DNA from 3 places in the Paucilactobacillus nenjiangensis genome. Region 1 is predicted to be linked to each of the others. Evidence: predicted binding sites of a transcription regulator. Region 1 holds the regulator's gene; each other region holds the start of a gene.
What was found. Region 1 encodes HrcA, which represses chaperone genes, less so after heat shock. Its sites were predicted from a motif close to TTAGCACTCNNNNNNNNNGAGTGCTAA; they were not measured.
Positions count from the first base shown of each region.

Region 2: groES (co-chaperone GroES) is a predicted target of HrcA. The motif match lies at 1,926-1,952, and genes of this name have one in related genera.
Region 3: F0161_RS04240 (ATP-dependent Clp protease ATP-binding subunit) is a predicted target of HrcA. The motif match lies at 2,667-2,693, and genes of this name have one in related genera.

Region 1 is NZ_CP043939.1:1,357,143-1,361,438, reverse strand. Features, by position in the region: gene F0161_RS06975 (hypothetical protein) at 1-726, shown strand, start outside; gene F0161_RS06970 (hypothetical protein) at 767-1,144, opposite strand; gene hrcA (heat-inducible transcriptional repressor HrcA) at 1,372-2,412, shown strand; gene grpE (nucleotide exchange factor GrpE) at 2,427-2,996, shown strand; gene dnaK (molecular chaperone DnaK) at 3,037-4,296, shown strand, end outside.
Region 2 is NZ_CP043939.1:1,776,578-1,780,873, reverse strand. Features, by position in the region: gene F0161_RS09145 (ABC-F family ATP-binding cassette domain-containing protein) at 1-1,026, opposite strand, end outside; gene F0161_RS09140 (redox-sensing transcriptional repressor Rex) at 1,188-1,835, shown strand; gene groES (co-chaperone GroES) at 1,977-2,261, shown strand; gene groL (chaperonin GroEL) at 2,327-3,949, shown strand; gene F0161_RS09125 (APC family permease) at 4,216-4,296, shown strand, end outside.
Region 3 is NZ_CP043939.1:842,936-847,231, reverse strand. Features, by position in the region: gene fucP (L-fucose:H+ symporter permease) at 1-149, shown strand, start outside; gene ptsP (phosphoenolpyruvate--protein phosphotransferase) at 333-2,051, opposite strand; gene F0161_RS04250 (phosphocarrier protein HPr) at 2,051-2,317, opposite strand; gene F0161_RS04245 (hypothetical protein) at 2,448-2,630, opposite strand; gene F0161_RS04240 (ATP-dependent Clp protease ATP-binding subunit) at 2,869-4,296, shown strand, end outside.

The DNA of each region.
Region 1 (4,296 bases):
AGCAATCCACATATTGGCTTTGTGCTGACGGTCGCAGGAATTACGTTTCTAATGGGTTATTTGGAGTATATGTATAGTTTTGCGTTAGTTTTATGGGAAAAGAGTGCACCGTTTCCTATTTGGATGCACACGTTTTATTTTGCACATGATTCGACTGGAGCAATCGTTTTTGCCCTCGCGGCATTGGCAAATAATAATTTTTGGTTCTTCTGGTCAGCTTCAGGCGCACTAATGGTTTGGAATCTGTTTGAAATTTTCAATTTATATAAAGCAATCACAGTTGAAAGAAACGAGATATGGGGCCACTTATATCCGAATGGTCAAGTGACAGTGGGACAGGCCTTTTGGAAAGTTGTCGTCCAAATCATTATGATGATTGCGATTGTTAACTTGTTCCGGGCCTTTATGCACGATCCATACATGTTCAAATGGTTCATCTTTACTAATGTCATTATGGCCATTTTTCCTGGACTCTACTGGGAACAACGAAAAACACAAACGGGTGGATCAATGAGATTGGCGATTGTCATCTTTATTGGCACCTTGAATAGCTTTATTCTAATGAATATGTGGGCATTGAGCAGTCATTACTTCTCGATGGCGGCGAATCCATGGTTTTACCTAATCGGAATTGTGTCAATTGCATATTCGATTCGGTCACTTTGGAAGTATCGTCAATTACCAGCCAAGCCACAACTATTTAATGGTAAAAAACGCATTTGGTAATCAAAAAAGTTACTTTGAAAATTTATCAAAGTAACTTTTTTTAGTGTCGTGATGACCGGTGTGAACCGCCAGCTTTACCACCTTTAATTACGTGGCGTTTAAATTTAGTTTTATTTTCATTAACGAGTTTAAAATTTTTCATTTTGTACGCAAATGGTTCGTCGCTCATCCGTTGTTTTGTCCAAAATTGCATATCTCCAATCATTTTTTCTAGCGTGACTAATTGTGAAGGATTATTTTCACGCACCGCTTCATCGTGAATATCAGACTGGAGCCGTAAGACTAAGTTTTGATGATACTTGAGTAATTCCATCGTTAAGTCGGCTTTACGATATTGATTGAACAAACCTTGGATGGTTTCCATTGCTTCTTTGACATTGCTTGGTTGAACATAACGATTTTTTTCTGTATCTGACATGAGAGCTCCTAATATTAAAATTAATTCAAAATTTTGGTAAATTACTTTATCATACAAAGTCTAAGTCGTTTGTGGAAGATTTTGATATCGACTTAGCTAAAGCGAAAGTTGCTTGCAAAATAGGCTAAAAAATGTTGACTTTTCTTGACTTTAAATTGCGGACTTGGTATATTATAGATTGTGTTTAGCACTTGAGTGAGTCGAGTGCTAAAAAGGAAGTGATAATTATGTTAACAAAACGTCAAAGTGATATCCTGCAAGCAATTGTACGCCATTACACCGCCACAGGGCAACCGGTTGGTTCAAAGTTATTGGCAGACAGTTTACCTGAGAAAGTCAGTTCAGCGACTATTCGTAATGAAATGGCTGCACTTGAGGAAATGGGATTAATCGCCAAGGAACATTCGTCATCTGGTCGGGTGCCTTCAACAGTCGGTTATCGGTATTATGTCGATAATTTGCTAGATAAGCAGGCCGTCGATGCGAGTGATGTGGCAATTATTCAGAATTCGTTTGGCCAAGATTTTAATAAAATAGATGAAATTGTTGCCAGGTCGGCTGATATCTTATCCGACTTAACAACATTTACGACATTCACGTTAAAGCCAGAACAAAAAATGGCTCGCTTGAGTGGTTTTCGTTTAGTGCCATTAGGTAATCAGCAAGTCATGGCAATCTTGGTTACTGATAGTGGAGATGTTGAAAGCCAAACGTTCACCATTCCCCGAGATATGAACACCGATGAGTTAGAGTCAGTGATTCGACTCATTAATGATCAATTATCAGGGTTACCATTAACTGAAGTTTTGACGAGATTGCAACAAGATATTCCATTGCGGATTAAGTCCTACATGCGGAGCCCAAGTGGAGTGCTTAATATTTTTGATAACATTTTATCACATGTGTCTAGCGAACAATTTTTCGTTGGTGGAAAAATGAATCTATTAGGTTTTTCACACAATCATGATCCCAATTCACTCCAAGCACTATATGGACTGCTAGATCAAAACGAAAGTTTGTCAACCGTTCTTGACCCACTTGATGATAATATCAACGTGCGGATTGGTTCTGAAATTTCTAATAAATTATTAGATGATTTTAGTTTAATTACCGCGACGTATGATGTGGATCAATATGGGAAAGGCATCATTGCCGTGCTTGGGCCAACACGGATGCCATATTCTCGAACGATTGGATTAGTTAGTGCTTTTCGCGAAGAACTAGCTAAGCAAATGCTAGATTATTATCACCGTTACTACGATCAATAGGAGGTTCCATATTAATGGCTAAAGACGAACACAAGAAAGCCGATGAAGCTGTCGAGGAAGTCAAAGAAGAACAAGTTGAAACACCTGAAGTTGATGAAACCACAGATGCTCCCGAAGTAAAAACCGAAGAAGTTTCTGAAGTAGATCAACTCAAGGCTAAACTAGCGGCAGCAGAAGATTCACTGCTCCGTGAACAAGCTGAAATTCAAAATATGAATAATCGTTTCAAAAAGGAACAATCCAATCTGTTAAAATATGATGGTCAATCATTGGCTAAAGCAATTTTACCAGTCATGGATAATTTGAAACGAGCTCTTGAAATTGAAGTCAGTGACGAAAATGGGCAACAGTTAAAGAAGGGAATTCAAATGGTCCATGATCATTTAGATGAAGCTTTAACCGGCAATTCGGTGACCGAGATTGAATCACTTGGTAAAAAATTTGATCCAACGCTTCATCAGGCTGTGCAAACAGTTCCCGCTGAAGATGGACAAGAGGCTGATACAGTCGTTCAAGTACTACAGGCTGGTTATCAGTTAAAAGATCGAGTTTTACGTCCAGCAATGGTCGTTGTTTCCCAATAATTAAAATAAATAAAAATAAATAAGAAGAGGTAAGTTTAACATGGCAAGTAATAAGATTATCGGAATTGATTTAGGAACTACAAACTCAGCTGTTGCTGTAATGGAAGGTAATGAACCTAAAATCATTACTAACCCAGAAGGTAGCCGGACAACACCATCTGTTGTTTCATTTAAAGATGGCGAAACTCAAGTTGGTGAAGTTGCTAAACGTCAAGCAATCACAAATCCTAACACAATCGTATCAATCAAGAGTCACATGGGTGAAGCTGGTTATACGGTTGAAGTAGAAGGTAAGAAGTATACTCCACAAGAAATTTCAGCAATGATTCTTCAATATTTGAAGAAATATGCTGAAGATTATCTTGGTGATGAAGTGACACAAGCCGTTGTTACGGTACCTGCATACTTCAACGATGCCCAACGTCAAGCTACTAAAGATGCTGGTAAAATTGCCGGCTTAGATGTTAAGCGGATTATCAACGAACCAACTGCATCTTCATTGGCATATGGTCTCGACAAGCAAGATAAAGATGAAAAAGTGCTTGTATATGACCTTGGTGGTGGTACTTTTGATGTTTCCATCCTTGAATTAGGCGATGGCGTGTTCCAAGTACTTTCAACTAATGGTGATACTCATTTAGGTGGGGATGACTTTGACCAAAAGATTATCGACTGGCTTGTTGAAGAATTCAAGGCCGAAAATGGCGTTGATTTAGCTCAAGACAAGATGGCCTTACAACGTTTGAAGGATGCTGCTGAAAAGGCTAAGAAGGACGTTTCTAGCGCTAACGAAGCTACGATCAGTCTTCCATTTATCTCGGCCGGTGCTGCTGGACCACTTCACATGGAAAAAACTATGAGTCGTGCTAAGTTCAACCAATTAACTGTTGATCTTGTAGAACGCACAAAACAACCAGTATTGAACGCTTTGAAGGATGCCGATTTATCATTTGGCGACCTTGACGAAGTGATCTTAAATGGTGGTTCAACTCGTATTCCAGCCGTTCAAGAAGCTGTTAAAGAATTAACTGGTAAAGAACCTAACCACTCAATCAACCCTGATGAAGCCGTTGCAATTGGTGCTGCGGTTCAAGGTGGTGTCTTAACTGGTGATGTTAAGGATGTTGTTTTACTTGATGTTACGCCACTTTCACTTGGTATCGAAACTATGGGTGGTGTGATGACTCAATTGATTGAACGGAATACTACTATTCCTACTTCAAAGAGCCAAACATTCTCAACTGCCGCTGATAACCAACCAGCTGTTGATATCCATGTGTTACAAGGTGAACGTCCAATG
Region 2 (4,296 bases), 420 kb from region 1:
GATTTTTTTGTCATCATAACCGATAGCAAGTTCATCTGCTCTCAGGACGATATTACCGCTGGGCGAATCTTGTTTGAAGGTAAAGTGAATGGATTGATCATCTGTGGTTGGTCGATCCATGACTTTCATCTTGTCCAGTTGTTTTCGTCTGGCCTGGGCCCGTTTAGTCGTTGAAGCACGAACGATATTTCGATTAACGAAGTCTTCAAGCTTATTGATTTCAGCTTGCTGATGTTCGTAATGTTTCATCTCAGTCTTTAAATCTTCGGCCTTTAGGTCCATAAATTGTGAATAGTTCCCGGTATAGTGTTTCAATGTTCCTTGGCTCATATCATAAACTTCATTTACGACCCGATCCAAAAAGTATCGGTCATGAGACACGATTAATAGGGCACCGCTGTAATTTTTCAAAAAGTCTTCTAACCAACCCAAAATGGTCATATCTAAATGGTTAGTTGGTTCATCTAAAATGAGTAAATCGGGCTTTTGCAAAAGTAACTTAGCTAGTGCCAATTTTGTCTTTTGTCCACCGGAAAGACTGCTGACAACAGTTTGATATTCGTCTGCAAAGCCAAATCCGTTTAACACACCGCGCATTTGGCTTTCAATTTCAAAACCGCCGTTACTGGCATAATTGGACTGTAATAAATCATATTGACGTAAGACGTCAGCATATTCGTCTGTTGATGAATCAAGAGTGGCAATTTTATTTTCTAGGACATGGATTTTATTTTCCTGTTCATGCAAATCTGCGTAAACGGTGTCTAATTCATTCCAGATGGTTAAACTACTGTCCAAGCCTTGATCTTGAGCTAGATAGCCGATGGTGGTATCTTTTTTGGTACTAATTTCGCCTTCGTCAGGTTGAGTGATTTGTGCAAGCATTTTTAAGAGTGTGGTTTTACCAGCACCATTGCGACCGACTAATGCCACTCGTGAACGATCCTGAACTTGCAAATTAACATTTTTAAAAAGATATTCGCTGCCAAATCTGCGAGCAACGTTTTGTGTTTGTAAAATTATCATGTGTTTACCTCGAAATATAATACTAAAATTGTAGCATAATTAAGCAGTAAACCGTATCAAAACAAAAAAATGATAGCGTTTTATTTGAAAGAAGTTTCACAATCTAGTTACATATGCTACAATTGACGGTGAAGTAAATTTCACAAGCAGGAGGATGAGTTATGACAAGTAAGAAGATTCCTCGCGCCACAGCCAAACGATTACCCATTTATTATCGCTATTTAAATATATTATTAGATGCTAATAAACATCGTGTATCATCGACAGAATTATCACAAGCGGTTCAAGTTGATTCTGCAACTATTAGGAGAGATTTTTCCTATTTTGGTGAGTTGGGGAAGCGTGGATACGGATATGACGTTGAGGATTTATTGAATTTCTTTAAAGAAATTCTAAATCAAGACAAGTTAACGAACGCAGCTTTAATTGGTGTAGGTAATTTAGGACACGCACTTTTGAATTTCAATTTTCACAAGAACAGTAATGTTCGGATTAGTGCAGCCTTTGACGTGAACGATTCAATCATTAACACGGTTCAAAGCGGGGTACCAATCTACTCTGTTGATGACCTGGATCAACAATTACGGGACCAACAAATTGACGTCGTTATCTTATCAGTGCCATCTGAAACTGCCCAAGCAGTGACAGATCAAATTGTTAAAGTTGGCGTACGTGGTATCTTGAACTTTACACCGCTCAGATTAGGAGTGCCAAAAGATGTCAGAGTACAAAACGTTGATTTGACCAATGAATTGCAAACATTAATTTATTTTATTGATCATTACAATGCTAATGACGAACAAGCATAATTAAGTCAGCCCAATCGTGGGTTGGCTTTTTTTGATAAATGTGGTTAATTCTTGCAATTTAATCTGAAAATGATATAGTAGATTTTGTGATTAGCACTCGAAGGTTTTGAGTGCTAAAAATAAAATGATGGAGGGATAGACGTGTTAAAACCATTAGGAGATCGCGTTGTTTTACAAGCTGAACAAGAAGAAGAAAAAACCATTGGTGGGATTGTCTTGGCATCTAATGCCCAAGAAAAGCCAACTGTTGGTAAGGTAATTGCCGTCGGTGAAGGCCGAGTTCTTGAAAACGGTGAGAAACTTGCTCCTTCAGTTAAGGAAAATGATCGCGTATTGTTCGACAAATATGCAGGTAATGAAGTTGAGTATGAAGGCCAAAAATATTTAGTCGTACATGAAAAAGATATCGTTGCAGTGATTGATTAAGCTGCAAATGACCAATAAAATTTAAACTAATATATTCAAAAATTTTTATGAGGTGAAAAATTATCATGGCAAAGGAAATTGAATTTTCTGAAGATGCACGTGCAAAAATGCTCAAAGGTGTCGACAAATTAGCTGACACAGTTAAAACTACAATTGGACCAAAGGGACGTAACGTTGTTTTGGAACAAACTTACGGTTCACCAACAATTACCAATGATGGTGTAACAATCGCTAAGGCCATTGATTTGGAAGACCATTTTGAAAATATGGGTGCCAAGTTAGTTGCTGAAGTTGCTTCAAAAACGAATGATATTGCTGGTGATGGTACTACTACTGCTACCGTCTTAACACAAGCAATCGTTACTGAAGGTATGAAGAACGTGACTGCCGGTGCCAACCCTGTTGGTATCCGTCGTGGGATTGAATTAGCCACTAAGGCAGCTGTTGAATCACTACACTCAATGTCACACGATGTTAAGACAAAGGATGATATTGCTCAAATCGCTTCAATCTCAGCCGCTAACGAAGAAGTTGGTGCTTTGATTGCCGACGCAATGGATAAAGTTGGTAACGATGGTGTCATCACGATTGAAGAATCTCGTGGTGTTGACACAACTTTGGATGTTGTTGAAGGAATGCAATTTGATCGTGGTTACATGTCACAATACATGGTTACTGACAACGATAAGATGGAAGCAGACTTAGACAATCCATATATCTTAATTACTGATAAGAAAATTGGTAACATTCAAGATATCTTGCCTTTATTGCAAGGGGTTGTTGAACAAAGCCGCTCATTATTAATCATCGCTGACGATATTACGGGTGAAGCTTTACCAACACTTGTTTTGAACAAGATGCGTGGAACTTTCAATGTTGTGGCTGTTAAGGCTCCTGGCTTTGGCGATCGTCGTAAAGCACAACTTGAAGATATCGCTATTTTGACTGGCGGAACTGTTATCACTGATGATCTTGGCTTGAACTTGAAAGACACGACACTTGCTCAACTAGGACAAGCAAACAAAGTTACAGTTACTAAAGAAAACACAACTATTGTTGAAGGTGCTGGCGCTAAAGAACAAATTCAAGAACGTGTTGAATTGCTCAAGGGCCAAATCGCCGAAACAACTTCACAATTTGATCGTGAAAAATTACAAGAACGTCTTGCTAAATTAGCTGGTGGAGTTGCCGTCATCAAAGTTGGTGCCGCAACTGAAACTGAGTTAAAAGAAAAGAAGTATCGGATTGAAGATGCTCTTAATGCAACTCGTGCAGCCGTTGAAGAAGGCTTCGTTGCTGGTGGTGGTACTGCATTAGTTAACGCAATTGATGCCGTTGATGCTCTTGAAGCTGAAGGCGATGCTGCTACAGGAATCAAGATTGTTAAACGTGCACTTGAAGAACCAGTTCGTCAAATCGCTGAAAACGCTGGCTTAGAAGGTTCAGTTATTGTTGAACGTTTGAAGGGTGAAGCAAGCGGAATTGGTTACAATGCTGCTGATGACAAGTTTGAAGATATGGTTGCAGCCGGAATCGTTGACCCAACCAAAGTTACTCGTTCAGCCTTGCAAAATGCTGCTTCAGTTTCAGCCTTGTTATTAACAACCGAAGCTGTTGTTGCCGACAAGCCTGAAGATAATCCAGCTCCTGCAGCTCCCGCAGCACCAGGAATGGGCGGAATGATGTAGTTTGATTAATTAGTTAATAATAAGTGGGCACGATTGAAAATGCATTTTGTTTAGGCCAAAATAGTAGTATTTAAAATCGTAAATATATTGACTCTATTAATCCCAATAAGATTACTAAAAAACCGAGTATTGCTTTTATAGCATTACTCGGTTTTTTCAACAATTTAGGGTATACTTGGATTTAATAATGAAATGTACTAGTAGTTGAATTTTGAAAGTAGTACAATAGCGATTGTTCGATTTTTTAATTCAAGGAGATATTTAATATGTGGCGTTATTTAAAGCGCATGATAATTGGTAAACCGTTGAAAACACTTGATGAAGGCGGGATGCATCTTACTAAGTTC
Region 3 (4,296 bases), 510 kb from region 1:
GAGCTATCATGCCATTTGTTCAAGGACTCGTTTCAGATTTATCTGGTTCAATGCAATTTTCATTCATTGTACCCGCACTTTGTTACGTCTTCATCACGGGTTACTTCTTCTTAGAACATCGTTATGAAAAACTTCAATTAAATAAATAAGAATTATTCGACATAGTAATATCAGACCACGTTCATGACTGAATGAGGTTTGGTATTTTTTTATATTTTCAATTGAAGTCTGGATTGAATTGAAAACGATCTTAATTTGATGATACCAAGGCAAAACAAAAAAGGATTTCAATGAAAGTCACCTTTCATCAAAATCCAAATTATTAATCATATTTACTTACATGAATCTTCGACTAACTTTTGAACTTCTTCATTTGTTTCAAGTTCAAGAGCTTTGTCAGCTAAGGTTTTAACATCAGCAGTATTCAAGCGTTTCATTAATGAACGCGTTTGAAGCATTGATGTCGCACTCATTGAAAATTCATCAAGACCTAGTCCCATTAAGATTGGAACGGCGATTTGATCGCCAGCCATTTCACCACACATACCAGCCCATTTACCTTCAGCATGAGCAGTGTCAATCACCTGCTTGATCAAGCGAAGCAATGATGGATTGTATGGTTGATAGAGGTAAGAAACATGTTCGTTTCCACGGTCGGCCGCAAAAGTATATTGAATCAAGTCGTTAGTTCCAATACTGAAGAAATCAGCATATTTGGCTAACTTATCGGCGATAATAACTGCAGCAGGAATTTCCATCATCATTCCGACTTCGATATTATCAGCAACTGGTTGTCCAGCATCAATCATCTTTTGGCGTTCTTCATCATAAATAGCACGAGCTTGTTTGAACTCGTTAACCGTGGCAATCATAGGGAACATAATGGCAATTTTACCGTAATTAGATGCACGCAAGAGCGCACGCAACTGAGTCCGGAAAATGTCTTGTTGAGACAAACTAATTCGAATAGCCCGGTAACCCAAGAAGGGGTTCATTTCTTCTGGCAATGGTAAGTATGGTAAATGCTTATCGCCACCAATATCCATGGTCCGAACAACAACTTGTTTGCCGTTCATCCCCTCAGCTACTTTTTTATAAGCTTCAAATTGTTCGTCTTCAGTTGGCAATTCTGATGAATTCATATATAAGAATTCAGAACGGAATAAACCAATTGCTTCCCCACCATTGTCCAGAACTCCATCTAAATCATCAGGAGTCCCAACATTAGCAGCGATGTCAAAATGTTTGCCATCAGCACTAACAGTTTTGGCATCTTTTAAAGATTTCCATTCAGCTTGTTCAGCCGCAAACTTGGCTGCTTCAGCTTCATATTGTTTAATCTCATCATCTGAAGGATCAATAATGATTTCTCCGGTATTACCATCAACAATAATGGTATCACCGTCTTTAATTGAAGTTGTCGCATCCCCGGTTCCAACAATGGCTGGAATTTCAAGGGTTCGAGACATGATAGCTGAATGTGAAGTCCGACCACCAATATCAGTGATAAATGCTTTCACAAATTGACGGTCTAATTGAGCCGTATCGCTAGGTGTCAAATCGTGTGAAACTACGATTGAAGTGGAATCGATTAATGAAGGGCTTGGAAGGATTACTCCTAATAAGTGACTCGTGACCCGTTTAGTGACGTCACGAATATCACCCGCACGTTCTTGCATATAAGGGTTATCGGTCATTGCCTCAAACATCCCAATATACATATCAGTGACGGTTTTGACTGCGGACTCAGCATTAACTTTATCGTCATTGATTTTAGTTTCAATGGCGCCAATTAGTTCAGGATCAGTCAAAATCGTAATATGTGCTTCGAAAACTGCTGCTTCTTCTTCACCTAGTGATTTAACTGCGTGTTCCTTGATAATCTCGAGTTCTTTTTTTGATTCACTAAATGAATCGTGAAGTCTTTCGACTTCACGTTTTGTATCCGTAATAGTTTCTTCATTAAAAGACAGGTCGGGATCTACTAACATGTAAGCCTTCGCAATTGCGATACCATTACTGGCGGCAATTCCACTGAGTCGGTTTGACATTAGTCAGACAGTCCTTCCTTTTTCATAGTTTCAGCAATAGCTGCAATTGCGTCTTTTTCATCAGCACCTTCAGCTGAAATTGTGACTGCTGCACCTTGGCCTACACCAAGTGACATAACACCCATGATTGACTTAAGATTGACACCCTTACCATCATATTGAAGAGTAATGTCTGAGCTAAATTTTGATGCAGTTTGCACCAAAATAGTTGCTGGACGTGCGTGAATTCCTGTTTCTGCTGTTACGTTAAAATCTTGTTTTTCCATGATATCAATCTCCTTCAAGAGTATAAATTAATGAGAACTCCAATTTTATGGACAATCCGTTCTCGTTTGTTAATATTTTAGCAATTGTAAGCGTTAAATTCAAGTTAAATAATGTAAACGGTTTATTTAGCTATTCGGCAACCATCCGATAGATAATCTGTCCGCCCCGCATCGCCTGCCCTTTTATTCTTTTTCGGTACTCGTAAGCGTGGAAGATTGCTTGGAATTCCACAAACTCACTGGCTTCAATCGGTAACTCTGTAATTACGCCGGTTCGAAGCTGTTCTAATAACTGAAAATAATCTTTATCCATAACCGACCTCCTAGCGTCTATTATACCAGAGATTAATTAGCACTCGACGAGTTAGTTTGCTAAATTTTCTACAACAATATTTTTACGGAGCCTTCTTAATCCCTTATGTACCAACGGTTACGGAGTTAATACAAATGACTTGCATTTAAAATAAATGCATGTATAATATAGTCAATGGTCAAAGAAGGTCAATGTTTTTTTGACCAAACACTGCTACTATTAAAAGGAGGTTCACTTCATGTTGTGTCAAAATTGTCAACAGAATCCCGCCACCATTCACCTACAAGTTTCATTGAATGGTCAACGGACACAAGTTGACCTCTGTCAAAACTGCTATCAGCAATTAAAACAAACACAAAACTTCTTAAATGGAGGTAACGGAATGGCAAATAACAATAATAACAACAATAACGGTCAATTCGGGTTTGGTAGTTTAGATGAAATGCTTCGCGCAATTCAACAACAAAACCAAGCTCAATTTTCGCAAGCGCAACAAAATCAACAACAACAAGCTCAACGTGGTCGCGGTGGTAATAATAACGGCGGCGATAGTTTACTCGCTCAATTTGGTCTCAACTTAACTGAACAAGCTAAGCAAGGCAAAATTGATCCCGTGATTGGACGGGACAATGAAATCAACCGTGTGATTGAAATCTTGAATCGTCGGACGAAGAATAACCCCGTTTTGATTGGTGAAGCCGGAGTTGGTAAAACTTCCGTGGTTGAAGGTTTAGCACTAGCAATTGTTGCCGGTCAAGTCCCTGCTAAATTATCCCATAAACAAGTTATTCGTTTAGACGTCGTGTCATTGGTCCAAGGTACTGGTGTCCGTGGTCAATTCGAAGAACGACTCCAAAAATTAATGGATGAAGTTTCCAAGAACGATGATATCATCCTCTTTATTGATGAAATCCATGAAATTATGGGTGCTGGGAATGCTGAAGGTGGTATGGATGCAGGTAACGTCTTAAAACCTGCCCTCGCTCGTGGTGAATTCCAACTAGTCGGTGCGACGACTTTAAATGAATATCGTAAGATTGAAAAAGATGCCGCTTTAGCGCGTCGGTTCCAACCAGTTCAAGTTGATGAACCATCTGTAGAAGAAACTTTACAAATTCTACGTGGAATTCAATCACGTTACCAAGATTATCATAACGTTAAATATACTGACGCAGCCATTGATGCAGCTGTTAAGTTATCTGCGCGCTACATCCAAGATCGCTTCTTACCTGATAAGGCGATTGATTTACTTGATGAAGCTGGTTCCAAAAAGAACTTAACTTTAAAGACCGCTGATCCAGCCACAATTGAAAATGAAATTCACACGGCTGAAGCCCATAAGCAACAAGCTTTGGACAATGAAGATTATGAAAAAGCTGCCTTTTACCGTGATCAAGTCGCGAAACTCGAAAAAGCCAAGAAAGATGCCGAAGAAAATCATTCGGATCAATCCGCAACGGTCACTGAAAAAGACATGCAAACGATTGTCGAAGAAAAGACCAATATTCCAGTTGGCGAATTACAAAAACAAGAACAATCTCAATTGAAAGATTTAGATAAAAACTTGGAAGCTAACGTAATTGGTCAAGATGAAGCTGTTAATAAAGTTACCCGGGCAATTCGTCGGAACCGGATTGGTTTGAATAAATCTGGTCGTCCAATTGGC